Regions from separate parts of the Photobacterium sp. 270122K genome, predicted to be linked through region 3. Evidence: predicted binding sites of a transcription regulator. Region 3 holds the regulator's gene; each other region holds the start of a gene.
What was found. The regulator MetJ, encoded in region 3, represses methionine synthesis genes. The targets are predictions, from matches to a motif close to TTAGACNTNTANANGTCTAA.
Positions count from the first base shown of each region.

Region 1 (10,796 bases), on a different contig from region 3:
ACAACTGGTGCTTTTACTTTAGACGCTGCTTCAAGAACACCGTTGATTGAGTCAGTGTTAACAACGTTAACAGCTGGAAGTGCAAAGTTGTTCTCTTTTGCTACTTCAAATACTTTCTGTACGTCATCGCCAGAAATTACACCAGGTTTTACGAAATCGAAGATCTTAGACATAACAATAGTCCTATTTACCTTGTTGTCTTGTGAATTTAAAATCTTTGCAAACGTTTGCGACTGGCCAGTATTCTATTAAAACCTGCTCCAATGCACAAACGTTAAAGTACGGGAGCTTCATGCTCCCGCCTTATTTATTACGCTTTTGCACGCTCTTCTAGCATTGCAACCGCTGGAAGTACTTTACCTTCTACGAACTCAAGGAATGCACCGCCGCCTGTTGAAATGTAAGAAACATCCGCTTTGATACCGAACTTGTCGATAGCCGCTAGTGTGTCACCACCGCCCGCTACAGAGAAACCTGCAGATTTCGCGATAGCTTCAGAAATACCTTGTGTACCCGCTTCGAAGTTCTTGAACTCGAATACGCCAACAGGGCCGTTCCAAAGAATTGTTTTTGCGTTAGCAATGATGTCAGCAAGTACCGCTGTTGAATCTGGACCTAGGTCGAAGATCATGTCGTCATCTTGAACGTCTGCAACGTTCTTGATTTCAGCTTCTGCGTTTTCATCGAATGCTTTTGCACATGCAACGTCAGTTGCAACTGGAATCGCACACTCTTTCATTAGCTTCTGTGCCGTTTCAACCAGATCAGCTTCGTATAGAGACTTACCTACGTTGTGGCCTTCTGCTGCGATGAAGGTGTTTGCGATACCGCCACCAACAACTAGCTGGTCAGCGATTTTAGACAGAGACTCAAGTACAGTCAGCTTAGTCGATACTTTAGAACCACCCACGATAGCAACCAATGGACGCTCTGGGTTGCTCATTGCTTTACCTAGTGCTTCTAGTTCAGCCGCTAGCAATGGGCCAGCACATGCTACAGGTGCGTGCATGCCTACGCCGTGCGTAGACGCTTGTGCACGGTGAGCCGTACCGAATGCATCCATCACGAATACGTCACACAGTGCTGCGTATTTCTTAGATAGTTCTTCTTCGTTCTTCTTCTCGCCTTTGTTAAAGCGAACGTTTTCAAGCACAACAAGCTCACCGGCGTTTAGCTCTAGGCCGTCTAGGTAATCTTTCGCCAATGTCACGTCGCAATCTAGTGCGTCGTTTAGGTAGTTAACCACAGGAGCTAGAGAGAACTCTTCCGCGTACTCGCCTTCAGTCGGACGACCTAGGTGAGAAGTAACCATTACTTTTGCACCAGCTTCTAGGCAAAGCTTGATGGTTGGTAGTGATGCAAGGATACGTGCATCTGAAGTCACTTTACCGTCTTTTACTGGTACGTTCAGGTCAGCACGGATAAATACGCGTTTACCTGCTAGATCCAGGTCAGTCATCTTGATTACAGACATGGTTTGTCCTCTCAACATTAATTAAATTAAAAAATCAAAGTTTTGCTAGCTCAGCGTCACTGCCAAGCCCTACGAATTCTTATTGCTCGCTGCTCACCGACGGAATGTGCCCGGTTGCATGCATGGCTAACGCGGTATCGAGCATCCGGTTAGCAAATCCCCACTCGTTATCACACCACACCAACAGCTTGATCAAATGCTGGTTACTCACGCGGGTTTGGGTGCCATCAACAATCGCACTGTGGGGATCGTGATTGAAGTCAGTCGACACCAAGGGGGCTTCGGTGTAATCCACTATGCCATCTAATGTACAACGAGACGCCTCGGCCAGTGATTGATTTACGTCATTAACTTTCACATTTGTTTTTATTGTGACACTTAAATCCATCGCTGTAACATTTATTGTCGGAACACGCACAGAGATCGCTTCAAATTTGTCAGAAAATTTCGGGAATATACGTCCGATCCCGAGATGAAGTTTGGTATCAACCGGAATAATAGACTGACTGGCGGCGCGTGTACGACGGAGATCGGTATGGTAGGCATCAATCACTTGCTGATCATTCATCGCGGAGTGAATAGTCGTGATGGTGCCGGACTCGATCCCGAAGTGTTCATCCAGCACTTGGATGATAGGAACGATGCAGTTAGTGGTACAAGAACCGTTGGACACAATCTTGTGTTCCGGTTTCAGTGAAGTGTGATTCACACCGTAGATGATGGTGTGATCAATGTCATTGGCAGCAGGATGGGAGAACAACACTTTTTTTGCGCCCGCAGCAATGTGGGCATCGCCGTCGGCGCGGGAGCCGAATACACCAGTACAATCGAGCACGATATCTATATTGAGATCTTGCCAAGGAAGCAGGTGGATGTCGCTTTGATGCAAGATACGGATACTGTCTTGCTCACCGTTTTGATGGGCAATAAACAAGTGCTCCTGGTCATGGCTGACAGGCTTGCAAAATCGGCCATGGCTGGTGTCATATTGCAGGAGGTGAGCCATCGCTTCCGGCTCAGCCAACTCATTGACTGCCACTACCTTAATCTGTTCAGACTTTCCGCTTTCGTACAGCGCTCTTAACACGCTGCGGCCGATGCGGCCAAATCCATTAATTGCGACGTTTAGTGTCATATCCGTGCTACAAAATTAATAAGCCGGACTAGTGTATACCAAGCGATACGTAGAATCACCATAATTGTGAGCAGGGTCACCACCCCACTTTACGACCTTTATAATCAACAGCTTAATCGCATTTTTTCGCTTTTTGCAGACAAACGAAAGAGAAATACAGCCGTGACCAATGTCTCATTTTATATAAAAAAAGCCTCCGCTTGGGAGGCTTTTTTTGCTTAGCGAAATAAATCACCTTATCGGGCATCACACCCGATAGCGGTTATTTATGACTGACTATTACGCCAATAGGCTCTGTGCGGTTTCTACCACGTTATCCACGGTAAAGCCGAACATCTCGAACAGTTGATCCGCAGGTGCAGACTCACCGAACGTGGTCATGCCGATGATGCGACCGTCAAAGCCCACATACTTGTACCAGAAGTCAGCAATGCCCGCTTCGATAGCAATACGTGCGGTTACATCTGATGGCAATACCGCTTCACGGTAAGCCGCATCTTGCTTGTCGAACGCATCGGTTGCAGGCATAGACACCACGCGTACCGCTTTGCCTTCTGCAGTTAACTGCTCTGCCGCTTTCACGGCCAGTTCAACTTCAGAACCGGTTGCAATCAAGATCAGCTCAGGCTTACCTGCGCAATCTTTCAGGATGTAACCACCGCGAGCGATGTTCGCCACTTGCTCCGCATTACGCGGTTGCTGTGCCAGGTTTTGACGCGAGAAGATCAACGCAGATGGGCCATCTTTACGCTCAATCGCCAGTTTCCACGCGACGGCTGATTCCACCTGATCACATGGACGCCATGTGCTCATGTTCGGTGTCAGACGCAGTGATGCGATTTGCTCAACCGGTTGGTGCGTTGGGCCGTCTTCGCCCAGACCGATAGAGTCATGGGTGTACACTTGGATGTTCTGAATTTTCATCAGCGCAGCCATACGCATGGCATTACGTGCGTATTCCATGAACATCAGGAAGGTCGCACCGTAAGGCACAAAGCCACCGTGCAGGGCGATACCGTTCATGATCGCCGTCATGCCGAACTCACGCACACCGTAGTGGATGTAGTTACCTGAGAAATCGTCTGCTGTCAGTGATTTAGAGCCAGACCACATGGTCAGGTTAGACGGTGCAAGGTCTGCCGAGCCGCCCAAGAATTCAGGTAGCATCGCACCGAACGCTTCCAGTGCGTTTTGTGACGCTTTACGAGACGCAATGTTCGCAGGGTTCGCTTGCAGATCAGCAATGATAGCGGATGCTTTTTCTTCCCACTCAGCAGGCAGTTCACCGTTCATACGGCGCTTAAGCTCAGCCGCTTCAGCAGGGTAAGCCGCTGCGTAAGCTGCGAATTTCTCGTTCCATGCGGCTTCTTTTTCAGCGCCCGCAGCTGTTGCATCCCACTCTGCAGCAATATCTGCAGGGATTTCAAACGGACCGTGTTCCCAACCAAGGAATTCACGTGCCGCTGCAATTTCTTCTGCGCCCAGTGGTGCACCGTGACAGTCGTGAGAGCCTGCTTTATTTGGAGAGCCAAAACCGATAATGGTCTTGGTACAGATCAGCGTCGGACGACCTGTTTCTGCTTTTGCTGCTTCAATCGCTGCATTGATTGCGTCAGCATCGTGACCGTCAACCGCAGGGATCACGTGCCAGCCGTACGCTTCAAAACGTTTAGGGGTATCGTCAGAGAACCAACCTTCTACGTGACCATCGATAGAGATACCGTTGTCATCCCAGAATGCGATCAGCTTGCCCAGACCTAGCGTACCCGCCAGTGAACACGCTTCGTGCGAGATCCCTTCCATTAGACAGCCGTCGCCCATGAACACGTACGTGTTGTGGTTAACGATGTCGTGGCCTTCTTTGTTGAACTGTGCAGCCAACGCTTTTTCAGCCATTGCCATACCCACGGCATTGGTGATGCCCTGGCCTAGCGGACCGGTTGTGGTTTCAACACCCGGTGCGTAACCGTATTCAGGGTGACCCGGTGTTTTTGAATGTAGCTGGCGGAAATTTTTCAGATCATCAATCGACAGCGCATAGCCTGTCAGGTGAAGCAGAGAATAAATCAGCATCGAGCCATGGCCGTTTGATAGCACAAAACGGTCGCGATCAGCCCACTCAGGGTTCTGTGGGTTGTGGTTCATGTGGCCACGCCACAATACTTCAGCAATATCAGCCATACCCATTGGTGCACCTGGGTGACCTGAGTTTGCTTGTTGGACACCGTCCATGCTGAGGGCGCGAATGGCATTAGCGAGTGCTTTACGAGAAGACATGTCTGCTCCAGAAATTCCTAGACTATTTAGATTCGGTTTGATCTCGGTCTTCATGACCCAGATAACCAGAGTTCGGCGGGCGGGTATTGTCGCAAACACTGCCCTATATCTGCAAACGATTTCCTTCCTAAAATGAGTGTTATATCAAAGCGCTGATCGCAGACTTCGCTCAACTGACTGTAATAAAAGCCCGCCAAGGTAATCGTTTGCTTGCCAGATTCCGTATTTCCGTAACATTCGTACGGTTGATTTTATACGGTGAGCAGGTATTATAGACGTCTAGACGGAGGTAGCTCTATACATACAAACGTATACACGGATATATAGTGTGTGTTTTCTTCTCGATATTGGGTATAGAGCCCATCATTTCAACAAACATTACTTGTGGGAGCGCTCATGGCGAAGCACCTGTTTACTTCTGAATCAGTATCAGAAGGTCATCCAGACAAAATTGCAGACCAAATTTCAGATGCAGTATTGGATGCGATCTTAGAACAAGATCCTAAAGCACGTGTGGCGTGTGAGACTTACGTAAAAACCGGCATGGTAATGGTTGGCGGTGAAATCACCACGTCAGCGTGGGTTGATATCGAAGAAATCACCCGTCAAACCGTGCGTGAAATTGGTTACGTCAACTCTCAAATGGGTTTTGATGCCGACTCTTGTGCCGTACTGAGTGCAATCGGTAAGCAGTCACCAGACATCAACCAAGGTGTTGACCGTGAAGATCCACGTGAACTGGGCGCCGGCGACCAAGGTATCATGTTTGGTTACGCGACCAACGAAACTGACGTGCTGATGCCAGCACCGATCACGTACGCACACCGTCTGGTTGAACGTCAGGCAAAAGTGCGCAAGAACGGCGCACTGCCATGGTTGCGTCCAGATGCAAAATCTCAGGTAACCTTCCAGTACGACCAAGGCAAGATCGTCGGTATCGATGCCGTGGTACTGTCAACGCAACACTGTGACAGCATTGACCTGCCAGTACTGCAAGAAGCCGTCATGGAAGAAATCATCAAGCCAGTACTGCCTTCAGAATGGCTGAACAAAGACACCAAATACTTCATCAACCCAACCGGTCGTTTCGTTATCGGTGGCCCAATGGGCGACTGTGGCCTGACAGGTCGTAAGATCATCGTTGATACCTACGGCGGCGCAGCGCGTCACGGTGGTGGTGCATTCTCTGGTAAAGATCCATCAAAAGTAGACCGTTCAGCAGCATACGCAGCACGTTACGTAGCGAAAAACATCGTTGCAGCGGGCATGGCAGATCGCTGTGAAATCCAACTGTCTTACGCCATCGGTGTTGCAGATCCAACGTCTATCATGATCGAAACGTTCGGTACTGAAAAAGTATCACACGACATCATCGTAGAAGCGGTACGTCAGCACTTCGACCTACGCCCATACGGCCTGATCGAAATGCTTGACCTGTTGAAGCCTATGTACAAGAAGACAGCGGCTTACGGTCACTTCGGTCGTGAAGAATTCCCTTGGGAAGCGACTGACAAAGCTGACATCCTGCGTGACTTCGCTAACCTAAAGTAAGCGATAGTCCATCAGTAAGATGACACGAAAAAAGGAAGCCTCGGCTTCCTTTTTGTGTTTTTAAGGGACGAGGAAAAGCGTTTTAAGGGACGAGTATCGAGTCTAAAGGCACGAGAAAGAGCGGTCCTGTGGTCCTGTGGTCCTGTGGTCCTGTGGTCCTGTGGTCCTGTGGTCCTGTGGTCCTGTGGTCCTGTGGTCCTGTGGTCCTGCAAGCAGGATTTCAGATCCCCTTATGGATGCAAGCACTTCCGCTCCTGCTTTTTCCATAGGACCTTAGTGCCATAGGTCCGCTTTTGCTTTTGCTTTTCCGCTCTGACTCGAAACTCGTCCCTCGGCGCGCAGCATGACTAGTCCCTGCTCTTCTGCTTTTATTCGTCCCTTTAAACTCGCCCCTTCTCTCCCCCTGCTAAATTTTTTATACTTCCCCTTTCCACCAGCACAGTGCCTGACCATGTCCCCACTCCACGACCAAGTGACCGCCCGTGTCGCGCAATGTATAAAAGTTGCCAATCAGCGACTGAACAAGCGTATGCCGATGCCCGTAGTCAGCTTTACACAGCGGGGAAAAATTGCCGGCACCGCCCATTTACAACGTTGGGAAGTGCGCTTTAATCCAGTGCTGCTGGCGGAGAACCCTGATGCCTTTCTCAATGAAGTGGTGCCTCATGAAGTTGCGCACCTTGTGGTGTTCAAACGCTTCGGCCGCGTGCGTCCCCATGGCCGGGAATGGCAGGTCGTGATGCAGGAAATCTTTGGCGTCCCCCCGCGTACTACCCATCGCATGGATGTCAGTTCCGTACAAGGCACAACCTACCTCTATCGCTGTCAGTGCCAAGAGCACTCACTCACGGTACGCCGTCATAACAAGGTGCAACGTGGCGAAACCCAATATCGCTGCCGTCGTTGCGCACAACCGCTTGAGTTTATACCGGCGTAAAGCCTGTTATCCCCGCCGTACTCCCTCTTCCCACGCTTCTTGTTTCTCTTATTCCTTTCATTCTTCTCATCTTGCTTCGTTCACGGCTGAATCCATGTAAATAACAAAAAACACAGTGTGACCCCCTTCTAAAACCCCTGTTCAGTGATAGGCTTATCAGTATCATTCACTGTTCAAGGACTGCCATGCGACACCTCATGCCCACTACACCTCGCCACGCTTGCTACGGATTGGCACTGACCCTACTGCTGCCTTTTGCCACCACGGCGCACGCGGCTGAATCCACGGTGGTAAAAAAATCCACCAGCGGGATCTGCCATGACAGCAGCAGCGCGTCTTATCAACGCACCAAGAATTTCACCGCCTACGACAGCCTTTCAGCCTGCCTTGACAGTGGCGGTCGTCTGCCAAAAGGCGCACAAACGAAAAAGCCGACAACCACCGCCAATAGCACCACTTACCAACGCCACTATTTCGGTCACGGCTGGAGCGATAACGATAAAGACTGCCAAAATGCCCGCATGGAAACCCTGATCGCCCAATCGGTGGGCCAAGTGCGGTTCAAAGATGACAAACAGTGCCACGTGGTTTCAGGCCGTTGGAACAGCGCCTATTCCGGCAAAACCATTTATCAAGCGTCTGATATCGATATTGATCATATCGTGCCGCTCAAATGGGCATGGGAACACGGCGCCAACACATGGACGACCCACCAACGTAAAACCTTTGCCAACGATCCGAAAAATCTGGTCAGCGTGGAAGCGTCGCTCAATCGCCAGAAAGGCGCCAAAGGGTTAGATGAATGGCTGCCACCGAAAAACCAATGCCAGTACATTCCGCGTTTTCTCGGGGTGGTGAAAAGCTACAAGCTGACGCTGACCCCGCGTGAAACCACGCAATACCAAGCCTTGCTTGCGCGTTGTAAAAACACCGCGAAATAATCGCCCTCAAGCGTGTAAGCGGGTCAGTGTGCGACCGCTTACACCCTCATCCGTCCCTCTGCCGCCCCTCAGCCAACGGTAACATTGTGATCCCTGTTCGACTGGGGTATATAATACGGCCAGAATAAACCCAACAGGTTACAAGATAGCCATGAGAATCCCACGTATTTACCACCCTGAAGCCCTACCGTCTTCAGGCACCGTGCTGCTGAGCGATGATGCAGCAAACCATGTTGGCCGTGTGATGCGTATGCAAGCCGGACAAGAGGTTTTACTGTTTGATGGCAGCAATGCCGAATTCCCTGCCGTGATCACGCAAGCCAGTAAAAAGAGTGTGGAAGTCGAGATCCAAGCCCGTCATGAGAACAGCAGCGAATCGCCGCTGGATATTCACCTCGGTCAGGTGATTTCTCGTGGTGATAAAATGGAGTTCACCATCCAGAAATCCGTGGAACTGGGTGTAAACACCATTACGCCTTTGATTTCAGAACGTTGTGGCGTAAAACTCAATGCCGAGCGTTTCGACAAAAAAATGCAACAATGGCAGAAAATCGCCATTGCCGCGTGTGAACAATGTGGCCGTAACGTCGTACCTGAAATTCGCCCGGTCATGAAATTGGAAGACTGGTGCGCAGAAACGTACGATGGTTTAAAACTGAACCTGCACCCACGCGCAAAATACTCCATCAACACCCTGCCTACGCCAGTCACCAACGTACGTTTGCTGATCGGCCCGGAAGGCGGTTTAACGGCCGAAGAAATCAGCATGACAGAACAATACCAGTTCGATGAAGTGCTGCTTGGCCCACGCGTGCTACGCACAGAAACCGCGGCAATGACCGCAATCACGGCGTTGCAGGTGCGTTTCGGCGATCTTGGCTAATGCCCAACGGGAAGACTAACGAGGAAAAAAGAATGATCAAACTGGGTATCGTGATGGATCCCATTGAATCCATCAATATCAAAAAAGATTCCAGCTTTGCCATGATGATGGAAGCCCAACGTCGCGGTTGGGAAATCCACTACATGGAAATGAATGACCTATCACTCGAGCAAGGTAAAGCCGTTGCCCGTACCCGAGTGGTCAGCTTGAAAGAAGACCCAACGGGTTGGTTTGAATTCACCAGCGAGCAGGAAATTGCCCTGTCGGATCTCGATGCGGTACTGATGCGTAAAGATCCCCCGTTCGACACCGAGTACATCTACGCGACGTACATCCTTGAGCGTGCTGAACTGGAAGGTGCACTGATCGTCAATAAGCCACAGAGCCTGCGTGACTGTAACGAAAAACTGTTCACCGCCTGGTTCCCTGAGCTCACACCAATCACCATGGTGACGCGCCGCGCCGATAAGATCAAAGCGTTCCACCAAGAACATGGCGACATCATCCTGAAGCCCCTTGACGGCATGGGCGGCTCGTCGATTTTCCGTGTAATGAAAAACGATCCGAACGTCTCTGTGATCATCGAAACCCTGACCGCTATGGGCCAGAACTACTGCATGGCGCAAACCTTTGTGCCAGACATCAGCAACGGTGATAAGCGTATTTTGGTCGTCGACGGCGAACCGATGCCATACTGCCTAGCCCGTATTCCGGCTAAAGGCGAAACCCGCGGTAACTTGGCGGCCGGTGGCCGTGGTGAAGCGCGTCCGATCAGCGAGACTGACCGTAAGATCGCAGAAGCAGTAGGCCCAACACTGAAAGAAAAAGGCCTGATCTTTGTGGGTCTTGACGTAATCGGTGACAAGCTGACCGAAATCAACGTCACCAGCCCAACCTGTATCCGTGAAATTGAAGCCGCGTTTGATATCTCTATCACCGGCAAACTGATGGATGCGATTGAGCGTCGTATCAACAAGGCGTAAGCACCCGCTCACCCCGCCTTGATACGCATAATCCGCAACCGGCCTCGGTTGCGGATCCTCACCAGAAAACACGCCCAAGATACCAATTCTGCCGATTAGTCGGCATACTGTTAGAAAGCAGACAGGTAGCAGGTAGTCCCATGAATTTGACCAATCACTTTCTGGTTGCGATGCCCAGCATGCAAGATCCCAACTTCAAAGGCAGTGTCGTCTACATCTGTGAACACAACGATGAAGGCGCGATGGGCATTGTTATCAACCTACCGATTGATATTTCGGTCGGCAGCATGCTCGATCAAATTGAGATTGAACGCGAACAACCGATCACCAATCCTGACAGCCTAGAACAACCGGTCTTCAATGGCGGGCCTGTCTCGGCCGATCGCGGCTTCGTGCTGCATAATCAAACGGGGCGTTTTAGTTCCAGCATCACGCTCACAGAGCAAGTCGCGGTCACGACCTCTAAAGATATTTTGTCCCTGCTGGGCACCCATGAGGCACCGGATCACTTTCTGGTGGCACTGGGGTATGCCGGTTGGGATGCCGGGCAACTTGAGCAAGAGCTCACGGAAAATACCTGGCTGACCACCGAAGCGGATCCGGACGTGGTGTTCA
Region 1 covers NZ_JBPOEN010000008.1:91,566-102,361, forward strand. Annotated here, with positions in the region: gene fbaA (class II fructose-bisphosphate aldolase) at 1-173, opposite strand, end outside; gene ACSF8W_RS15245 (phosphoglycerate kinase) at 311-1,474, opposite strand; gene epd (erythrose-4-phosphate dehydrogenase) at 1,554-2,609, opposite strand; gene tkt (transketolase) at 2,889-4,886, opposite strand; gene metK (methionine adenosyltransferase) at 5,283-6,437, shown strand; gene ACSF8W_RS15265 (SprT family zinc-dependent metalloprotease) at 6,889-7,374, shown strand; gene ACSF8W_RS15270 (HNH endonuclease family protein) at 7,560-8,315, shown strand; gene rsmE (16S rRNA (uracil(1498)-N(3))-methyltransferase) at 8,467-9,198, shown strand; gene gshB (glutathione synthase) at 9,231-10,181, shown strand; gene ACSF8W_RS15285 (YqgE/AlgH family protein) at 10,322-10,796, shown strand, end outside.
Region 1: a site for MetJ is predicted at 5,182-5,201, ahead of metK (methionine adenosyltransferase). Genes of this name have one in related genera too.

Region 2 (10,796 bases), on a different contig from region 3:
CAAAGGCACCACACTGGCGGAAAAAGGGATCAGTAAACCCATGGTGAAACCGTTTCTGATTTCACTCGGCATCCTGTTCTTGTTCACCATGCACTATTTTCAGCACAATCCTGGCGGATCTGGGCTGGAACTCTCTTTTAACGCCCTGAGTTGGATCCCGTTTGGTTTCGCCATCACCTTTGGTCTGTTAGAAATATTTCGTCAACAAGTCTGGCGTTATTCGCGACTTACCGTGGCTCTGTTTGTCTGCTGTGTGCTGTTGTCCCTGCCCCTCTTCTATCCGCAAGCGGTCAGTGAAGAAGCCTTACCCCGTATTCTGGGCCTATGGGCGGGGTGGCTCTTTTTCGTCGGACTGCAACAGTTCTCGTTTACTCATAAACAACGCCAACGCTTGTTGTGGCTGATCCTTGCTGCGGTGTGGATCCAAGCGCTGTTTGGTTGGGTACAATTTTTACTGCTTGAGCCCGGTAATCCCATCGGCTACGACACGGTCGCTAACCGCCCTTACGGCATCTTCCAGCAGCCCAATGTGATGGCATCTTTCCTCGCGACAGGCTTGGTCCTATCGGGGTATCTGCTCGCGCGCATTCCAATGTACCGCGGGAAGTGGTCGTGGCAACACCTGTACCTGCTGCTGACGCCAGTGATCACGATTCCACTTTTGGTCGTTCTTAGCTCTCGCACCGGCTGGCTGGCCGCCATTGTGGGCAGCTTGATGATGCTGCCGTATTTGCGCCAGTTTGGCGCAAAAGTCCAATGGCGCATTTGGGCTTTGATGGTCCTGCTTGGGCTTACCGTGTCATGGGCGCTGAACAGCAGTACCGACTGGTCACCAAAGGAAGAACGCTTAAGTCTAGTCAGTGCCCGCGCAATGCACATCCCGCAAGCGGTCGACATGTTCTTTAATAAGCCATTAACCGGCTACGGCTATGGCACCTTTGAAGTCAGCTACCTAACACAAACGGCGCACTGGCACCATGCGGATCCAACGCGTCCCGCGGGCATGGCGGCGCTTGATCATCCACATAATGAATTGGCGTTCTGGGCCGCAGAAGGCGGTATCGTGCCTTTGCTGGCATTGTTGATCGCGGCCGCGGCCGTGTTACTGAAAGTCAAAAAAGCCCGTGCGGGTACCCAACTTGCGCTGGTCAGTTTGTTCTTCCCGATCACCCTGCACACCCAGCTGGAGTACCCGTTTTATCACTCCCTGCCACACTGGATCGTCTTTATCATCCTGATCTATTGGGTGGATAATTTAACGGCCAAGTATTACCGTAAACCGATCAACTATGTCATGACCTTGCGCCTCGTGGTACTGGTACTGCCGGTGGCTATCACCAGCTACATGGCCACCACCTTGTATTCCGGTTACTTACTGACGAAATATGAAACCACCCGCCCTATCAACGTCGATTATCTACTGAAAGTGAATAACCCTTGGGCCTGGCATAATCGGTTTGAATGGGATCTGTATCTGACGCAATTGCAGATCGGCACCGCGAAGCAAAACGCTGGCATGATCAATGAGTACATCACCTGGGCACAAGAAAAAGCCAAAATCTGGCCGCGCCCTGATCTGTATAAAAATTTGATCAGTGCCTATCTGGCATTGGGGCAACCTTCGCAAGCCGATCAGATTTATCAGGAAGCGCTATACCTGTTCCCCACTCAAGCCGCGTCATGGGTGACGCAAGCGGCGCCCCGTTCTGAAGAAAAAGCGGCATCCAATACCGCTCCGTGATCGCTCTCACTACAAAGATTCACCCTACAAAAACGGCTACCCAGAGGTAGCCGTTTGTCTATCGGTAAGCCGCGTACGAATTATTTCAAACACGTCTCTAGCGCACGTAAACAGAGCGCCACATTTTCACGCCGAGCCGCGTACCCCATCAAGCCAATGCGCCACGCTTTGCCCGCCAGCGCTCCCAGCCCTGCACCAATTTCAAGGTTGTAGTCATTCAACAATTGGGCACGAATCGCGGCATCATCCACCCCGTCAGGAATGTACACGGCATTAAGTTGCGGCAAGCGCGATGCTTCATCCACGACAAACGAGATCCCCAACCCTTCAAGTCCAGCACGCAATACTTGGTGCATATCACGGTGACGCTGCCAGGCATTTTCCAAGCCTTCGTGCTGTAACAACACCAACGCTTCGTGTAAGGCATACAAACTATTGACCGGTGCCGTGTGGTGATAACTGCGTTTCCCTTCTCCGCTCCAATAGCCCAATACCAAACTTTGATCGAGGAACCAACTTTGTGCGGGGGTTTTACGCGCCTGAATTTTCTCAATGGCTCGCGCAGAGAAAGTCAGTGGTGACAGCCCCGGCACACACGACAGGCATTTTTGACTACCGGAATACACCGCATCCAATTGCCATTCGTCGACCAACAACGGTACGCCACCGAGCGAGGTGACGGCATCCACAATGGTCAAACAATCATGCTGGCGCGCTAACTTGGCAATCGCCTCGGCATCGCTCAAGGCCCCCGTGGAGGTTTCGGCGTGCACAAACGCAACAATCTTTGCCTCTGGATTGGCCGTTAACGCCTCGGCGACCAAGGCTGGATCCACCGGCTCACCCCACGCATTATCCACCATCACCGCGATGCCACCACAGCGCTCAACATTCTCTCGCATGCGATCGCCAAACACACCATTACGGCACACAATCACGGTATCGCCCGGTTCAACCAAATTCACAAAGCAGGCTTCCATACCGGCACTGCCCGGCGCCGAGACCGCGATAGTAAACGGGTTTTGGGTTTGAAAGGCATATTGCAGCAACTGCTTCAGCTCATCCATCATGCCAATAAACAGCGGGTCAAGGTGGCCAATCGTCGGACGACTTAGCGCCTGTAACACTTGCGGAGAGATATCTGAGGGGCCGGGGCCCATTAACGTACGCTGAGGGGGGTAAAAACTGCCAATAGTCATGGGGTTTCCTCCGTGAAGGTCTGCATGAAAAGATGTGTATAGATTGAAAAGTACGCCTAATGACTATATCAGCAGATCGTCGATTTTGCCGTCTAGGTTATTGATCTACTGATGACACGCACAAGGTTATGACTTACTTATGACAGCTTTTTGCAAAAAATTGCAAAAAAGTGCTAAAGGGAATTGACAAGATATAGGCAAATCCGCTTCAATAAAGCACATTTTTTGTTCATCCCGATGGCACGGTTATTCAGCACACACGCTGCCTGCACATCCGGTGAAAACAGAAGAGGAGCGTTACCCAGGTATCGATGATTGCGGGGCCCCACCCCAACGCAATCTTGAGAGGGGGAGTAACGCCGAGATATGGCATGACAGGGGGCATGGCATATCGGCTATGAAGGTTGAATCCTTCTGGCTGTCACCTTTCTCATAACTATGACCGAGAAAGGTGGGGAGCTTCTGGTCATGCCATCTACCAAGATCTGACTGCTAGATTCCCCTGACACTTGTCGGGATCTTGATCCCGAGTCATCCCCCTTTGTATTAGACTTTCTACTATCTTACTGGGAGACTCGTTGTGAGCTTTGTTGATAATAACTTTACTGTTCCTCCGCCGATCACTGTAGCGAAATTTGGCGGCACCAGCGTAGCCGATCATGCCGCCATGAGCCGTAGTGCTAGCATTATTAAAAATAACCCACAAGCGAAAGTGGTTTTAATCAGTGCATGCTCCGGTGTTACCAATCTGCTGGTTGAGTTAGCAAATGGAATTGCCGATAACGAGCAGCGCTCAGAGCGGCTACAACAACTTCACGCCATTCATCAGTCTATTCTGGATGAACTGGCGCACCCCGAAACGATTTCGGGTGAGATCCAACAACTGCTAGATCAAGTCGCAGACTTGGCCGAGCACGCCACCCATACCCCTTCTAAGCAATTGACTGATCAATTGGTTGCCCATGGCGAACTGCTTTCTACGCATCTTTTTACCCAAATTCTTAATGAAATGGGCGCGAGTGCTGCGCGTTTCGATATTCGCCACATTCTACGTACCGACAGTCAATACGGCAAAGCCGTCCCTGAGATTGATGTTATTCGTCACTTAGCGACGCAGCACATGCAACCCTTACTCAGTGAATCCATTATCGTCTCTCAAGGCTTCATTGGCGCGAATGAACACGGCCAAACCACGACCCTCGGGCGCGGTGGCAGTGACTACAGTGCCGCACTGGTTGCTGAAGCCATTCAGGCTGAAACATTAGAGATCTGGACCGATGTCCCGGGTATGTACAGCACCGATCCGCGCATCACCGCCAATGCCAAGCCCATCAAAGAGATCAGCTTCAGTGAAGCCTCTGAAATGGCCAATTTTGGCGCGAAGATCCTGCACCCCTCAACGCTGCTTCCGGCTGTACGTCAAAAGATCCCGGTCTTTATCGGCTCATCCAAAGCACCGGAACAAGGCGGTACGTGGATCCGTCAACACGTCACTGCACCACCCAAATTCCGCGCATTGGCATTGCGTTGCAACCAAACCATGGTCACGCTAACCAGTTTAAAAATGTTCCAGGCCTACGGCTTCTTATCCGAAGTTTTCCGCATTTTGGCCGAACATAAAGTCTCTGTGGATTTGATCACCACCTCTGAGGTCAGCGTGTCACTGACGCTGGATCAAACCGACACCTGTGGCGGTGCCCCCAATTTACCGGCTGCCGCAACCGCTGAACTGAGCAAGCTGTGCCGTGTGGAAGTGGAACAAAACCTCTGCCTCGTCGCGCTAATCGGTAATAAGCTAGGCGATGCCCCAGGTGCTGCAACGCAAGTGTTTGGTGCGCTTGAGCAATACAGCCCACGCATGATCTGTTTTGGTGCCAGTGCCCATAACCTGTGCTTCTTGGTCAATACCGAGGAATCACGCGATGTGGTAAGAACACTGCACCACACCTTGTTTGAATAATCCTTCGTTATTCGACATAAAAAAAGGCGCTCACTGAGCGCCTTTTTTATCACTACTGACGGATGTAGCATCCACATAGACACCACACCGTTTCCTGGCCGTTACGACAAATTCGGCCCCAGCCATTTCTCGGCTTCCAGCAAATCCCAACCTTTACGATCCGCATAGCTGTCACGCTGATCCGGCTGGATCTGCGCAATCGCGAAATAGCGGGAATCAGGATGCGAGAAATACCACCCCGACACCGACGCCCCCGGCCACATCGCGTAACTGGAGGTCAGTGACATCCCGATAGTTTCTTCCACTTTTAGCAATTCCCACAAGCTGCCTTTTTCGGTGTGCTCTGGACAAGCGGGGTAACCCGGTGCCGGTCGGATCCCTTGGTATTTTTCTCGGATCAAGGCGTCGTTGCTGAGGTTTTCATCCGGTGCATAACCCCAAATGTCTTTACGGACCAGCTCGTGAAGGTATTCGGCAAAGGCTTCCGCTAAGCGATCGGCCACCGCTTGGATCATAATGGCGTTATAGTCATCCCCTTGCGCTTTATAGGCGTCCGCTAACTCACGCTCACCCACGCCGCCGGTGACAGCAAATCCACCAATCCAATCCAGCTTACCACTGTCTTTGGGCGCAATGTAATCCGATAAACAGTAATTGTACCCTTTCGGTTTCTGCGTTTGCTGGCGCAAGTTATACAGTACTTTCGCGACCGTCGTGCGCGACTCATCGGTATAGACTTCGATATCGTCACCGACACTGGCGGCAGGGAACAACCCACACATACCGCGTACCTTGAGTAGGCCTTCTTCTTCCACACGATCCAACAGCGCATTCGCATCCTTAAACAAACGCTGCGCTTCTTCACCCACTTCTTCGTGATCAAAAATGGCTGGGTATTTCCCCATCAGCGACCATGTCATGAAGAAAGGCGTCCAGTCGATATAAGGACGTAACGTTGCCACATCCACCGTATCAAACACGTGGATCCCAGGCTTAGCTGGAGCCGGTGGCGTGTAGCCCGCCCAGTCAATCATGACCTTATTGGCACGTGCCGCTTCCAGTGTCACAGGCTTGGTGCGCGGTCGTTTCCGAGCATGCTGTTCTCGCACCACGTCATAATCGGCTTGCAGTTTTTCCACAAAGCCCGGCTTGAGTGTTTCCGACAGCAAAGAAGAACAAACACCGACAGCACGTGAGGCATTATTCACATACACCACAGGGTGACGGTAATTCTGCTCAATCTTCACTGCGGTATGGGCTTTTGATGTCGTTGCACCACCAATCAACAGCGGTAGATCAAAGCCCAGTCGCTCCATCTCTTTGGCCACGTGAACCATTTCATCCAATGACGGCGTGATCAACCCCGACAGGCCAATGATGTCGACGTTTTCTTCAACCGCGACTTTGAGGATCTGCTCACACGGCACCATTACTCCAAGATCGATGATTTCGTAGTTATTACACTGCAATACCACGCCGACAATGTTCTTACCGATATCGTGCACATCGCCTTTAACCGTCGCGAGTAAAATTTTACCGTTGGACGATCCCGCTTGCTTCGCGGCATTAATGTAGGGTTCCAAATGGGCAACGGCCTGCTTCATCACACGTGCGGATTTCACCACTTGCGGCAGGAACATCTTCCCTTCACCAAACAAATCCCCCACCACATTCATGCCATCCATCAACGGCCCTTCAATGACAGAGAGGGGTTTATCGGCATTCACGCGGGCTTCTTCGGTATCCGCCACAATAAACTCGGTGATCCCTTTCACCAATGCGTGCTCTAAGCGTTTCTCCACCGACCACGTTCGCCATTCTAAGGCTGACGCATCGGCTTCTTTGCCGACGTCTTTACCGGCATATTCAGCAGCAATATCAAGCAGGCGCTCCGTGCTGTCATCACGTCGATTCAGAACTACATCTTCCACGGCTTCGCGCAGTTTATCGGGCACGTTATCGTAGATTTCAAGCTGACCGGCATTGACGATCCCCATGTCCATCCCGTTTTTAAAACAGTGATAGAGGAACACGGCATGAATGGCTTCCCGCACGTAATTGTTACCACGGAAAGAGAAAGAAACATTCGAAACCCCTCCGGAAATCATCGCATGCGGCAGATCGCGCTTAATGTCGGCGACCGCTTCAATGAAGTCGACGGCGTAGTTATTGTGTTCATCAATCCCGGTCGCGACTGCAAAGATATTCGGGTCAAAAATAATATCTTCAGGTGGAAAGCCCACTTCATCGACAAGGATCCGATACGCATTGCTACAGATTTCCAGCTTTCGTTCACGGGTATCGGCCTGTCCGACCTCATCAAACGCCATCACGATCACTGCCGCCCCATAGCGACGGATCAACGCGGCTTGTTCAACAAACTTGGCTTTGCCTTCTTTCAACGAGATGGAGTTGACGATCCCTTTGCCCTGAATACATTTCAAGCCCGCTTCGATCACTTCCCATTTGGAGGAGTCGACCATGATAGGAACTTTCGCGATCTCCGGCTCTGTCGCACACAGGTTTAAGAAGCGTACCATCGCCGCTTCGGCATCCAGCATGCCTTCATCCATATTGATATCGATGATCTGCGCGCCGTTTTCCACCTGTTGACGCGCCACTTCCAGCGCTTCGTCGTATAACTCTTCTTTGATCAGACGCTTAAAACGCGCCGAGCCCGTCACATTAGTCCGCTCACCCACGTTAATAAACAGGCTGTCTTTTTCAATGGTCAGCGGTTCAAGCCCTGACAAGCGACAGGCAACGGGGATCTCAGGCAACGCACGCGGTGTCATATCTTTGGTCACGGCATACATCTGGCGGATATGCTCGGGGGTGGTTCCACAACACCCGCCAATTAAGTTAAGGAAGCCACTTTCCGCCCACTCTTTGACATGCTCAGCCATCTCTTCCGGTGACAAGTCATACTCACCAAACGCATTGGGCAGACCCGCATTCGGGTGCGCAGACACCGCGTATTCAGAGATTCGAGATAACTCCGCCACATAAGGGCGTAATTCATCCGGCCCCAAGGCACAGTTAAGACCAAAAGAAATCGGCTTTACATGGCGCAAGGCGTTATAAAAGGCTTCGGTAGTTTGACCGGAAAGCGTGCGACCGGAGGCGTCGGTAATGGTGCCGGAAATCATCACTGGCAAGCTGTAACCCAACTCATCAAAGACGGTTTCAACCGCAAACGTACAGGCTTTCGCGTTAAGGGTATCAAAGATGGTTTCGATCAAGATCAGATCTGCCCCACCTTGGATCAAGGCACGAGTGGATTCCGAATAGGCCAGCACCAGTTCGTCAAAGGTGACATTACGGTAACCGGGATCGTTCACATCCGGAGAGATGGAACAGGTGCGGTTCGTGGGGCCTAACACACCGGCGACAAAGCGCGGTTTGTCCGGTGTTTTTGCCGTCCATTCATCGGCAGCAGCACGGGCTAACTGCGCGGCCACCAAGTTAATTTCGGCGCTCAGACTTTCCATGTCGTAATCCGCCATCGCGATGGTGGTCGCGTTAAAGGTGTTGGTTTCAAGGATATCCGCCCCCGCTTCGAGGTAGGCCGCATGGATATCTTGAATAAGTTGCGGCTGGGTCAACACCAGTAAATCGTTGTTCCCTTTGAGATCGGAAGGCCAGTCCGCAAAGCGTGTGCCGCGGTAATCCTGCTCCTCCAACTTATAGCCCTGGATCATGGTGCCCATACCACCATCAATAATCAGGATCTGCTCATTTATCCGCTTTTGAAGTACATCCTTGCTCGTCAACACCACATTCATCCTTCTTTAATGTTACAGCTATTTCACATCCTACCATAGCAAGAATGGAAATCTAGACGTCTATCGTGTGTCTCATGGAATAAATAATGCAAAGTATCGATAAATTAATCATGGCTATCGGTATAGGATGGTTTTATATTTTATTACAATTAAATGCTTTACTTAGCTGCCACCTAGAGGTCACGGAATGTCAGTCTACAGCACCCTCTGTTTTCTTGCCGCCGCTGCAATGCTCATTGCGTTCGTTAATAGCAAAATAGGAAAAATGCAGACCACTATCGCCATTACTGCTGGCGCATTGATCCTGTCACTCATCATCATCATTGCCGGTCAAAGTGGCTGGTTTCATCTCGACACCATTGCCGCCGAGCAACTAACGGAAATCAATTTTGAAGACTTTCTCTTAAAAGGGATCTTAGGCTTCTTGCTCTTTGCCGGTGGACTGGGGATCAAACTCCCACACCTTGAAGATCAAAAGTGGGAAATCACGACATTGGCACTCGGGGCAACCTTGTTCTCTACCTTCTTCATTGGTGGGGCACTGTGGGGTATTTGTCAGCTCATCGGCATCCCCTTAGGGTTCATCTACTGCCTGCTGTTTGGCGCGCTGATCTCGCCCACCGATCCCATCGCCGTGCTCGCCATTGTCAAAAAGCTCCATGCACCGAAACGTATATCCACCCAAATAGAAGGGGAATCCCTGTTTAACGATGGTTTCGGGTTAGTCATCTTCGTCACCCTTTTCACGATTGCCTTTGGTGACCATACCCCAACAGTCATGGGGGTCGGACAATTATTCCTACAGGAAGCGATTGGCGGCATTATTTATGGCTTTGTACTCGGGCTACTCTTCCATTACCTGATCTGTGCCACCAACGACCATTCCATGGAATTGCTACTGACATTGGGGATCCCTACTGCAGGCTATGCGTTGGCTGAAGTGCTGCATGTGTCTGGCCCATTGGCTATGGTCGTAGCGGGGATCATGATCGGTAACTGGACGCGTTACATCGGCTTCTCCAAAGAAAGCGAAGCACATCTCGACCATTTTTGGGAGCTCGTGGACGAATTCCTCAATGGGGTACTGTTCTTACTTATCGGGATGAGCATGCTGCTCTTTACTTTCCACCATGAAGATTGGATTTTGATGGTACTGGCGGTTCCATTAGTCCTGCTCGGTCGCTATCTGAGTGTGAAACTGGCGTATGTCGGCTTTCAACGCTACCGCGACTATAACCCGTATTCGATCAGAATTTTAACTTGGGGTGGATTGCGTGGGGGCCTTGCACTGGCGATGGCCATGGCGATCCCCGCAGGCGTCATGGTGATCCCAGAAAAGAACATTGATGTGCGAGAAATCATTCTGGTGATGACGTACTCGGTAGTGGTGTTTTCTATTTTGATCCAAGGCTCCACCATTGTCCCGCTGATCAATAAAGCCAAAGCATGGGAAGCCAAACAGCCGCATTGACCGTGTCATCATCATTTCGCGATGACACTTAGATAAAACAAAGGCCTGTCTCAACAGGCCTTTTTATCGTCTTCATACGTGTAATATCGCGCTATTCATCTTTGGTGAAGTTCGCTTCCGAGAAACGATCCAAATCATACGGTGTCTGCTGGTAGACACAGTAATTTAACCAATTCGCAAATAACAAATGCCCATGACTACGCCAACTCGCGATTGGCGCTTGCTCTGGATCGTCCTCGGGGTAATAGTTCACCGGGATCATCGGTTCCATCCCCTCCCCCATATCCCGCATATATTCATTGTGTAAGGTATCCACATCGTACTCAGGGTGACCGGTCACAAACACATTACGCTTGTCTTTTGTTGATGCCAGATACATCCCTGCTTGCGCGGAGGTGGCGAGAATATCCAAATCCGTATGTTGCTGTAGGTATTCTGGCGAAAAGTCTGCATAACGCGAATGCGGCGCTAAGAATGAATCATCAAAACCACGCAGCAAAGGGTGGTGACAATCCAAAGAGCGGTGGGTATAGATACCGGAGAGTTTGCTTTTGCGGGTTCGCTTGGGCAAATCATAGAGTAACTTCAGTCCCGCTTGCGCAGCCCAGCACACAAACAGCGTCGAGGTGACATGCTCCTT
Region 2 covers NZ_JBPOEN010000008.1:261,647-272,442, forward strand. Annotated here, with positions in the region: gene ACSF8W_RS16100 (PglL family O-oligosaccharyltransferase) at 1-1,741, shown strand, start outside; gene ACSF8W_RS16105 (pyridoxal-phosphate-dependent aminotransferase family protein) at 1,822-2,940, opposite strand; lysine riboswitch at 3,220-3,410, shown strand; gene lysC (lysine-sensitive aspartokinase 3) at 3,521-4,900, shown strand; gene metH (methionine synthase) at 5,002-8,676, opposite strand; gene ACSF8W_RS16120 (cation:proton antiporter) at 8,873-10,156, shown strand; gene metA (homoserine O-succinyltransferase MetA) at 10,248-10,796, opposite strand, start outside.
Region 2: a site for MetJ is predicted at 8,730-8,749, ahead of metH (methionine synthase). Genes of this name have one in related genera too.

Region 3 (10,796 bases):
CAATAGGGCTTCCAATTTGCGTAGCATACGGTCAGTACGCCAGTCTTTCGCCAGTTCCACCGCTGCTTTTAGCAGGTGGCCCTGATGCATTTCCAGCTTGCGCTCGAAACGTTCAAATAGAGTGAAGGCATCAGCTGTGCCGCCAGCAAAGCCTGCAAGTACTTTGTTGTTATACAAACGGCGCACTTTGCGAGCGTTACCTTTCATCACGGTGTTGCCCAGTGAAACTTGGCCATCACCTGCGATAACGACTTTACCGTTTCGACGAACAGATACGATAGTGGTCACGGTGTTACCTCTTTGAGTCTTGCCCAGCGAATACTGGGATCTGTATTACCCATTAATCTGGGGTTGGGGGGAGGCGGTTTCAAGGGGAAGAAAAAGAAAAGGATGCCGAAGCATCCTTTACGCATGAGGGCGCGGGGCCTAGTGGCCTGATAAATCGGGTTATTCCCAGTACCAGATGGCACACGGTTCAATCCCGACACGGCGCAGCTGGTTACGATCGCTCTCGGCTTTCCGCTTTTGCGGATACGGACCAAGGATGACGCGGTACCAGACGCCTTTTTCGCCTTGGCTGATCTTGATCTGGCTGGTCAGCCCTTGGAAGGCAATCATGGCTTTGCGCTCATCCGCCTGCGTTTTGCTGCGGTAGGCGCCACACTGCATCAAGTAAGGACGGGTAGGGGCTTGTTCTTTCTTCTCTTCTACCTGCACTTCTTTATTTTCCAGCGCTTCAATATAACGCCATTTTTCTTCCGGTTTGGGCGGTAACGTCACCGCTTTCGCTGGAGGCGTTGGGGTCGCTTTGGGCGCACGGGTAACGGGAGTATCAACCGAGGTTGGCGTTGGTGTGACCGGCGTGGGCGTGCTGGAAATATAATAGAGGCCGAAACAAAACGCCCCGACGCAGCACGCCGCAATGATCGTGCTCTTCAGGGGAAAACCACGTTGCGGTGCAGGGGCCTTTCGGTTAGCCGTTTTTTTCGCTGCACGGCCGCGTTTTACATAATCTTTGGTAGCCACGATGATGATGGGTCAATCAATGAATAGGGGGGCCTATGTTACAAAGTTGCGCCATCACTGGCTATAGCTGGGGGCGGTTCTGTGTCAGAAGTCAGTGAAATTTGAGGGGGATATTGTGAGCTTATGCGCAAAACATAAGCTCATGTATCCATTGTGGATCAATTGGCGGGTGGCGCGGCACTTTCTCGGATCACCAATTTCGCATCGAGCAGGCGTGAGCCAGAGGCGATATCTTTGCCCCTGAGGATGTCGAGTAACATCATCATGGACTGGCGGCCGATTTCATAGCGCGGCTGAGACACGGTGGTCAACGGGGGATCGCAATATTCCGCAAACTGAATGTCATCAAACCCGACAATGGAAATATCCTGCGGGACGCGGAAACCCAGACGCTTGGCTTGCTGCATGGCACCGATCGCCATGACATCGTTATGGCACAGCAGGGCCGTGGGTGGCTCAGGCAGTGACAATAACGCGGTGACCGCACGTGCACCACCGGCAAAGGTGAAATCACTTCTGGCGGTATAGGCTGGATTGAGCTCCACGCCGGCACGGCGCAGGGCTTGCTGGTAACCTTGAATACGGAATTGGCACAAGGTCGCGCCTTCCGGTCCGGCAATTTGAGCAATGCGCTTGTGGCCCATTTGGGTCAAGTAGTTCACGGCTTCAAAGGCGGCAGTCAGGTTGTCGATATGTACAGTGGGTAGTTCAAGCTCGGGGGCAAATTCACAGGCCATGACCATTGGCGGCAGGTTTTTCTGTTCCGGTTTGCTGACATCGAACGGGAGATCGGTGCCAAGCAGGAGCATGCCGTCCGCTTGTTTGGTGAAAACGAGATTAACGAATGAATTTTCGCGGGTTTTTTGTTGCCCACTGTCACCAAGCAAGACCAGGTAGCCGTGCTCCATCGCTGCTTCCTCTATCCCGCGAATGATCTCTGTAAAGTACGGATCACAGATATCGGGGACAATGGTGACGATGGTTTTTGATTCGTTGCGACGAAGATTCCTAGCCAGTGAATTGGGTGAATAGCCAGCATCCATGACAGCTTGCTCAACCTTCTTCCGAGTTGAGGCCGACACTTTCTCCGGGTTCATCAAGGCACGGGAAACCGTGGCCGTTGAGACGCCGGCGAGCTGGGCAACATCCTTCATTGTCGCCATAGTTACTGTTCCTCTCTATTATAATTCTCTCTTAACCGCTGAAGGATCATGGCCAAATCGGGGCTGATACCTGAAACAGCGAGCATGCTATTGTAGGCGGTATGCCGGTGATTAAACATGCTTAGAACAACATAAATTACATCCCTCACGTGATTTGTATCGCATTGTTCATTTTAAGTTAAATCCTGCGGTTCCACATCGATCGACCAGCGGATTTTCTTCGCCAGTGGCAGCAATTGGATTGCCGGTTTTGCAATGCTGATCCACTGCTGCAGGGTCTTTCTGCTCGGCGCTTGCAGCAACAGTTGCCAGCGATAACGTCCCGCGCGGCGAGCAAGTGGCGCGGGGTTCGGCCCCATCACCATAGTCTCATTGTCATACACCGGACTGGTTTCCAAAATTCCCCGTACTTGCTGGAAAAACTGTTCGACCAAGGCATTGTCGTTGGCTTCAGCGCGCAACAGGGCCAAATACGTGAACGGCGGTAGCCAGGCTTGTTTGCGTTCCGTCAGTGCCCCTTGGGCAAAGTGATCGTAACCCTTATAGAGCAACGCCTGCAGCAGGGCATGTTCCGGATGGTGGGTTTGCAGTACCACTTCCCCCGGTTTGCTGGCGCGTCCTGCACGGCCAGCAACCTGCGTAAACAGTTGGGCGAGGCGTTCAGGCGCGCGAAAATCGTTACAGAACAGGGCGCTGTCGACATCAAGCAGGGCTACCAAGGTCACGTCTGGGAAATGGTGGCCTTTGGCGAGCATCTGCGTGCCAATCAAAATTTGGTATTCGTTGTTACGAATGGCTTCGAGGTAGCTTTCCAAGCTGCCTTTGCGGCGGGTGCTGTCGCGGTCAATACGCACCGTGCGGTAGTCCGGAAACAGGGTAGCCAGTTGCTGCTCTAACTGCTCAGTACCAACGCCTACCGCATTCAGTTGGGTGGATCCACATTGGCCACATTGCAGCATCATCGGCCGCTGGGTCGCACAGTGATGGCAACGCAATTCGCCACTTTGCTGGTGGAAGGTGTAATAGGCATCGCAACGTTTACACTCGGCCAGCCAGCCACATTCGTGGCAGATCACCGCCGGCGAAAAACCGCGGCGGTTAAGGAATAACATGACCTGATTGCCGGCCTGTAAATGGCTACGCATACGGGCGATCAACGGGGCAGATAAGCCGGCTTCCAAGTACAGCCCTTTGACATCCAGTACGCCATGGCGGGCGGGCTTGGCGTGACCAGCACGTTGCGACAAAGTCAGGTGATGGTACTTGCCGCTTTTGGCATTGTGCAGGGTTTCTAATGCTGGCGTGGCAGAGCCTAATACAATCGGAATGCGTTCCTGACTGGCGCGCATCACGGCCAAATCGCGGGCATGGTAGCGTAGGCTGTCCTGTTGTTTGTACGAGCCGTCGTGTTCTTCATCGACAATGATGACCCCCAGATTCGCAAACGGGGTGAACAAGGCTGAACGGGTACCAATGATGATCCCCGCTTGATTGTCGCGTCCGGCAAGCCATGCCACCATGCGTTCGGTGTCGTTTAAGCCTGAGTGAATAGTTTGGAGCGGCACATTGAAGCGACGACGGAAGCGGTTGATGGTTTGCGGTGTCAGGCCAATTTCCGGCACCAAGATCAAGGCTTGCTTGCCTGCCGCCAAGATCGGTTCGAGTACATTGAGGTAGACCTCGGTTTTTCCCGAACCGGTCACCCCTTCCAACAAATAACAGCCAAAGGCATCTTGTGCGTTTACCGCAGCCACGGCCACTGCCTGTTCTTCATTCAGACGGGGCTTTTCTTCGGTGACGGCAAAATCGGGCAGCCAAGGACGCAAGGCTTGTTGCTCTATGACGCTTTCAATCCAGCCTTTCTTCGCCAACGTGGTGAGGGTGGCGGCAGTGATGTCTTCGGCCAGTAAGGCTTCATGGCTCACTTTTCCTCGGCGCAGTGCCTGCAATACTTGTTGCTGACGCGGGGCGTTTTTCAGCGTGGTTGCCGCCTGCTCTTGCCCGCTGGCGGTGAGTTGCCAGACTTTTAAACTCGCGGGTGACGCTTCACGGCCTTTGCGTAGCAGGGCGGGCATGGCGTTGGCCAAGGTATCGCCCAGCGGGTATTGGTAAAAGCTGCTGGCCCAGGTCAGTAGGTTGAATAATGGCTTAGGCCACAAGGGGGCACTGTCGAGGACCGCTGTGATCGGCTTGAGCTGCTCGCGTGGGAAATCGGAGTGATCGGTCAGCGTGATCACCACGCCTACTAAGTGTTGACGGCCAAACGGCACCTTAACTCGCCCGCCCATTACAGGATGCTGGCCGGCTTTGATCAGGTAATCAAATTGTTTGTCGAGAGGGACAGGCAGTGCCACACGGGCGATGTTGGGCGTCATATTAAACCGCGAAATGAGCAGGAACTAAGAGAGGGCAGTGTACCTCGGCAAAGGGCCTGCGGCAAAGGCGTGACTAAAGCGGTGAGGATTTGTTGATTTTGGCAATATGATTGATTACTATACGCCGCCTAATTTGGTGTATTGGAAATTGCCAATACACTGACTATTTTTTAATGACGTGTGGTGCCCGGCTTAGGATCGGGAGAGCGACACGGCCTTACTTTTGAGGTTATCCCATGAAACAAGGTATTCACCCAGAGTACTCTCCAGTAAACGCACGTTGTTCTTGTGGCAACACTTTCGTCTTCAACTCTACTATGACTAAAGACGTTAACCTAGACGTGTGTGACAAATGTCACCCATTCTACACTGGTAAGCAGCGTGTAGTTAGCTCTGGTGGCCGTATCGACAAATTCAACAAGCGTTTTGGTGCTCTTACTACTAAGTAATTGCCCGCTTGAGTGTCGTAAAGAAGGAACGCAATTGCGTTCCTTTTTTTATGCCTGCGATTTGTCGGCCTTGTGGGCGGCAGTGGGTATCGTGTATCGGTGCTTCTCGACAGACAGGCACAAAAAAACCAGCCTTAGGCTGGTTTTTTTGTTTGCATCGCTTGGTGAAGACTTATTCGTTAATGTCTTCGTATTTGATGCCCATTTCTTCCATCAGGCTTTTGGCCTCAGCGGGCAGATCATCCGGGCGATCTTTGCGGATGTCATCATCCGTTGGCAGCGGCTGGCCGGTGTAGGCGTGCAGGAAAGCTTCACACAATAGCTCGCTGTTGGTGGCGTGGCGTAAGTTATTGACCTGACGGCGTGTACGCTCATCAGTCAGGATTTTTAGCACCTTCAGTGGGATCGAAACCGTGATCTTTTTTACTTGTTCGTTTTTCTTTCCGTGTTCCGCGTATGGACTGATGTATTCGCCATTCCACTCTGCCATTGTTAACCTTCTCAGCGATGTTAGATTGAAGAAATAGTAATAGACCTGAATTCTAGCGGGATTTACCGCTACAAGCAAAGACATATAGACGTCTGGAAGTGTTGACGTCTTTTGTGAATGTGGTTATGTTGTTGCATAATCGTTATTCATCATCGGGTTCACCCTACAAGGATAGTAAATATGAGTGACCAGAAGCTTGCTACCGTTGCCGTTCGCGCCGGCATCGATTCGGATACACAATTTAATGCGGTGGTACCGCCACTGTATCTGACCTCGACATACAGCTTCCCCCAGTTGGGTGAGGTGCCTACATTTGACTATTCTCGTTCCGGTAACCCGACGCGCAATACCTTGGCGGATGCCCTGGCGACCTTGGAAGGGGGCGCCGGTGGGGTGGTGACCAACTGTGGTACCGCCGCGATGAACTTGCTGGTGTCTGCGTTATTAGGTCCGGATGATTTGATTGTCGCGCCGCATGACTGTTATGGCGGCACGTACCGTCTGTTTGATACTCGCGCCCAAAAAGGCGACTTCAAGGTCTGCTTTGTTGATCAGACCGATCCCCTCGCATTGGCGGACGCATTGGCGAAAAAACCCAAGCTGGTGTGGGTCGAAACCCCGTCGAATCCGCTGTTACGCATTGTCGATGTTGCTGAGTTATGTGCCGCTGCCCATCAAGCCGGTGCATTAGTGGCGGTGGATAATACGTTCTTATCGCCAATCCTCCAACAACCACTTGCGCTTGGTGCCGATTTTGTTGTCCATTCTACCACTAAGTACATTAACGGCCATTCCGATGTGCTCGGCGGCGTGCTGATCGCTAAGACACAGGCGCACGCTGAAACCTTGGCGTGGTGGGCGAACTGTATCGGTGCGACCGGTGCCCCGTTTGATGCCTACCTGACATTGCGCGGGTTGCGCACTCTGGCCCCTCGCATGCGCATGCATGAAGAGAACAGCGCCCAGATTTTAGCGTACCTTCAGCAGCAGCCGTTAGTGGGCACGCTTTACCATCCGAGCCAGCCTGATCATCCCGGCCATGACATCGCCCTGAAGCAACAAAAAGGCTTTGGCGCGATGCTGAGTTTTGAAATTAACGGCAGCATGGCCCAGTTGGAAACGTTTGTGCGTGAGCTGAAGTGTTTCTCGTTGGCGGAATCCTTGGGCGGCACGGAAAGCCTGATTTGCCATCCGGCCAGTATGACTCACCGTGCGATGTCGGATGACGCGCAGGCCGAAGCGGGTTTGAACACCTCGTTACTCCGGTTGTCGGTTGGATTAGAAGATCCGAGTGATTTGATTGCAGACTTGGCGCAGGCCTTTGCACAGGCAGAGAAGGTGGCAGTATGACGGCGATAAGCGGACGGCAATTACATAAATTCGGTGGCAGCAGTTTGGCCGATCCCGCCTGTTATTTACGGGTGGTGACGATCCTGCGTGAGTATTCGGGGGCGAATGACTTGGTGGTGGTCTCTGCTGCGGGCAAGACGACCAATCAGTTGATTGAGTGGGTGTTGCAGCTGGAGAAAGACGGCCGACAAGCCCATGAAACCCTGCAAGCTATCCGCGCGTTTCAGCAGCAACTCATCGAAAGCTTGCTGGACGGCGAAGCGGCGGATGCCTTACTGACACAATTACATTTTGAACTCGGTGAGCTGGCGCGTTGGGGGGAAAGCCCATTGTGCGAGGCGCAAGTGGCGAGCGTGCTGGGTCACGGTGAAGTCTGGTCAGCCCGTTTACTGGCCGCGCTACTGACCCAACAACAATTGCCCGCAACCAGTGTCGATTCACGGTTATTCTTGCGAGCAGAACGCGCCGCGCAGCCGGAAGTGGATCGCGGTCAGTCTTGGCCCTTGCTGCAAGAGCGGCTTGCTCAGCACAATCAGCACCGTGTTGTGATCACCGGTTTCATGGCGCGTAATCAAGCGGGTGAGACGGTTTTATTGGGCCGTAATGGCTCGGACTATTCTGCCACGGTGATCGGCGCGTTGGCGGATGTCACGCGCGTGACGATCTGGAGTGATGTGGCCGGTGTCTACAGTGCCGATCCCCGTAAAGTGGAAGATGCGTGTTTACTGCCGCTATTGCGCTTAGACGAAGCCAGTGAACTGGCCCGTTTAGCTGCGCCGGTGCTGCACAGCCGTACCTTGCAGCCGGTGGCACAAAGTGCGATTGATCTGACGTTGCGTTGTAGCCATGAGCCAGAATCCGGTTCAACCCGGGTTGAACGTGTGTTGGCGTCCGGCCGTGGGGCGAAAATCATTACGTCGTTGGATGACGTGTGCTTGATCGCGCTGACGATCCCCCGTTCACACGACATGGCATTGGTGGAAGCCGAGTTAGAACGTATTTTATCGCGCGCCCAATTGCAGCCGCTGGCGCAGAGTGTGGAAGCCGATAAAGGCCGGATCCAACTGGCCTATACCGGTGAAGTGGTCAACAGTGTGCTGGCTCTGTTGCAAGACAGCGGTGTCGCGGCGGAATTGCGTTTACGTGATGGTTTTTCGTTGGTGGCGGCCGTGGGGGCGGGTGTAGTGAACAATGCCATTCATTGCTACGGCTTTTATCAGCAGCTAAAAGGCCTGCCGGTGGAATTCATGGCCGAATCGCGCTCTGGGTTGAGTCTGGTGGCGGTACTGCGCAAGGCCGATACCGATCGCCTGTTGCCGCGTATTCACCAAAGTTTATTCCAAGCCCAAAAACGGATTGGTTTGGTGCTGTGTGGCAAAGGTAACATTGGCAGCCGTTGGTTGAGCTTGTATGACAGCCAGCGCGTGGCGTTAGAGAAGCGCCATGGCATGAGTTTTACCTTGATTGGGGTGGTCGACAGCAGCCGATTGTGGATTGATCTGGCGGGCATTGAACCGCAGAAAGCCCTCGATCATTTTGATGATGTGGCACAAGCCTATCAACCGGGGGCCTGGATCGACACGTTGGCCGCCCACGACTACGACGATGTGATCGTATTGGATGTCACGGCCAGTGCCGAATTGTCGGCGCGCTACCCGCAAATTGCGGAAGCCGGATTGCATTTGATCTCGGCGAACAAGGTGGCCGGCTCAGCCAGTGGCGAGCAGTATCACGCGGTGATTGATGCGTTTGCCAAGAACAGCCGCCTGTGGCTTTACAATGCGACGGTGGGGGCGGGCTTACCGGTTAACCATACCGTGCGGGATTTGTCGGAGAGCGGGGATGTCATCATCGCTTTGTCCGGGATATTCTCGGGCACCTTGTCATGGTTGTTCCAGCAGTATGATGGCAGTATTCCGTTTTCTCAGCTGGTGGAACTGGCGTGGCAACAAGGGCTCACGGAGCCGGATCCGCGGCATGATCTTGATGGCAGTGACGTGATGCGCAAGCTGGTCATTTTGGCTCGCGAGTCCGGTTTGGCGCTGGAGCCTGAACAGGTAAAAGTAGAAAGCTTGGTGCCGGCCAGTTTGGCAGAACTCTCTCTTGATGCTTTCTTTGAGCAAGCGACCGAGTTGGATGAGCTGCTGTTAGAGCGGTTAGTCAAAGCCCAGAAAGAAGACAAAGTGCTGCGCTATGTCGCGCGTTTGGATCGCCATGGCAAAGCCGCCGTGGGGGTGGAAGCCCTGCCGGCAGAGCATGCGCTGGCGAACCTGCTGCCGTGCGATAACATTTTTGCCATTGAAAGCCGTTGGTACCGAGAAAACCCGTTGGTGATCCGTGGTCCGGGGGCGGGGCGGGATGTCACTGCTGGGGCATTGCTGTCGGATATCAACCGATTGGCGGGCATGTTATAGCGGGCGTTATGCTTCATGCCAGTGAGCCGGCAGGGTAACACTCGGCCGTGTTTCTCTTGGTTAGTTGATTGTTTCAATAATAGATTTAAGCCCGTGTTTTGCGGGCTTTTTGCTATGTGTTGACGTGAAAATCCTGCAACTTCAAGTTGAGAAATATTCATGATCATCAGGTTGACATTGAATTGGTTACAATACATCCTGTAGACATATAGACGGCTAAACGGATGTTTTGCGTCACGGTTCAGGGAGTGGCCAACGGCCAACACAGAAAGGAAGGGATTATGGGCTATTCATACGCAGGCCAGTTGGACGTACTCAATCAGAATATTGCTGATTTAGATGGCAATATTAACGTGTCATTTGAATTTTTCCCGCCAAGCAGCGAGCAGATGGAGCAAACGCTGTGGCAATCCATTCACCGTCTCAAAACCCTGAAACCAAAATTTGTTTCTGTGACCTACGGGGCCAACTCAGGGGAGCGTGATCGCACCCACTCCATCATTAAAGACATTAAAGATCAGACCGGCTTGGTCGCTGCCCCACACTTAACCTGTATCGATGCCACGCGTGATGAACTGCGTACCATTGCCCGTGACTATTGGAATAACGGTATTCGCGATATCGTCGCACTACGGGGGGATTTGCCACCACAAGGCGGAAAGCCGGACATGTATGCAGCCGATTTGGTGGCGCTACTGCGTGAAGAAGCGGATTTCGATATTTCTGTGGCGGCGTATCCAGAAGTGCACCCTGAAGCGAAAAGTGCCCAAGCGGATCTGATTAACTTAAAGCGCAAAGTGGATGCGGGCGCGAGCCGTGCCATTACCCAATTTTTCTTTGATGTGGAAAGCTACCTGCGTTTTCGTGACCGCTGTGTCGTGGCGGGCATTGATGTGGAAATTGTGCCGGGGATCTTACCCGTTTCGAACATGACACAGGCCAAGCGTTTCGCATTGGCGAATAACGTGAAAGTACCGGGTTGGTTGGAAAAACAGTACGAAGGGCTAAATGATGACTTGCTGAGCCGCCAGATGGTGGGGGCGAGTAATGCCATGGACATGGTGCGCGTACTTAGCCGAGAAGGGGTGAAGGACTTCCATTTCTACACCTTGAACCGTGCTGAACTGACGTACGCGATTTGCCATACCCTTGGCGTACGCGCAGAGCAGGAAGCGTAATCTTGTCATCCTCATTGTGTTCCCCGAAAGGGGAAAGCCAAGCATAAAAAAAGCCGCATTTCTGCGGCTTTTATTATGATTGCGACATGCAAAAAGGAATTACAGGGCCACGGCGCTACCAGGCGCATCCATGTCTTTTAATTCCACCAACACTTCTTCCGCCCAATCAATCCATGCTTGACGATTGTGAATCGCACGACGTAGTGTTAGACGATCAAGACGGGATTGACGATCCATGTTGCGGTAATCCGCAAAATGGACGTTTTCCATCTCATTGTAATGGTTTAGCAAGGTGTGTGATTCTTCAATCAACCCTTCAAGTTGCTGCTGCATTGGGGTGGAGTTATAGAC
Region 3 covers NZ_JBPOEN010000009.1:162,246-173,041, forward strand. Annotated here, with positions in the region: gene hslV (ATP-dependent protease subunit HslV) at 1-288, opposite strand, end outside; gene ACSF8W_RS16945 (SPOR domain-containing protein) at 448-1,026, opposite strand; gene cytR (DNA-binding transcriptional regulator CytR) at 1,185-2,189, opposite strand; gene priA (primosomal protein N') at 2,363-4,564, opposite strand; gene rpmE (50S ribosomal protein L31) at 4,801-5,013, shown strand; gene metJ (met regulon transcriptional regulator MetJ) at 5,186-5,503, opposite strand; gene ACSF8W_RS16970 (O-succinylhomoserine (thiol)-lyase) at 5,684-6,853, shown strand; gene ACSF8W_RS16975 (bifunctional aspartate kinase/homoserine dehydrogenase II) at 6,850-9,267, shown strand; gene metF (methylenetetrahydrofolate reductase) at 9,549-10,445, shown strand; gene ACSF8W_RS16985 (PadR family transcriptional regulator) at 10,545-10,796, opposite strand, start outside.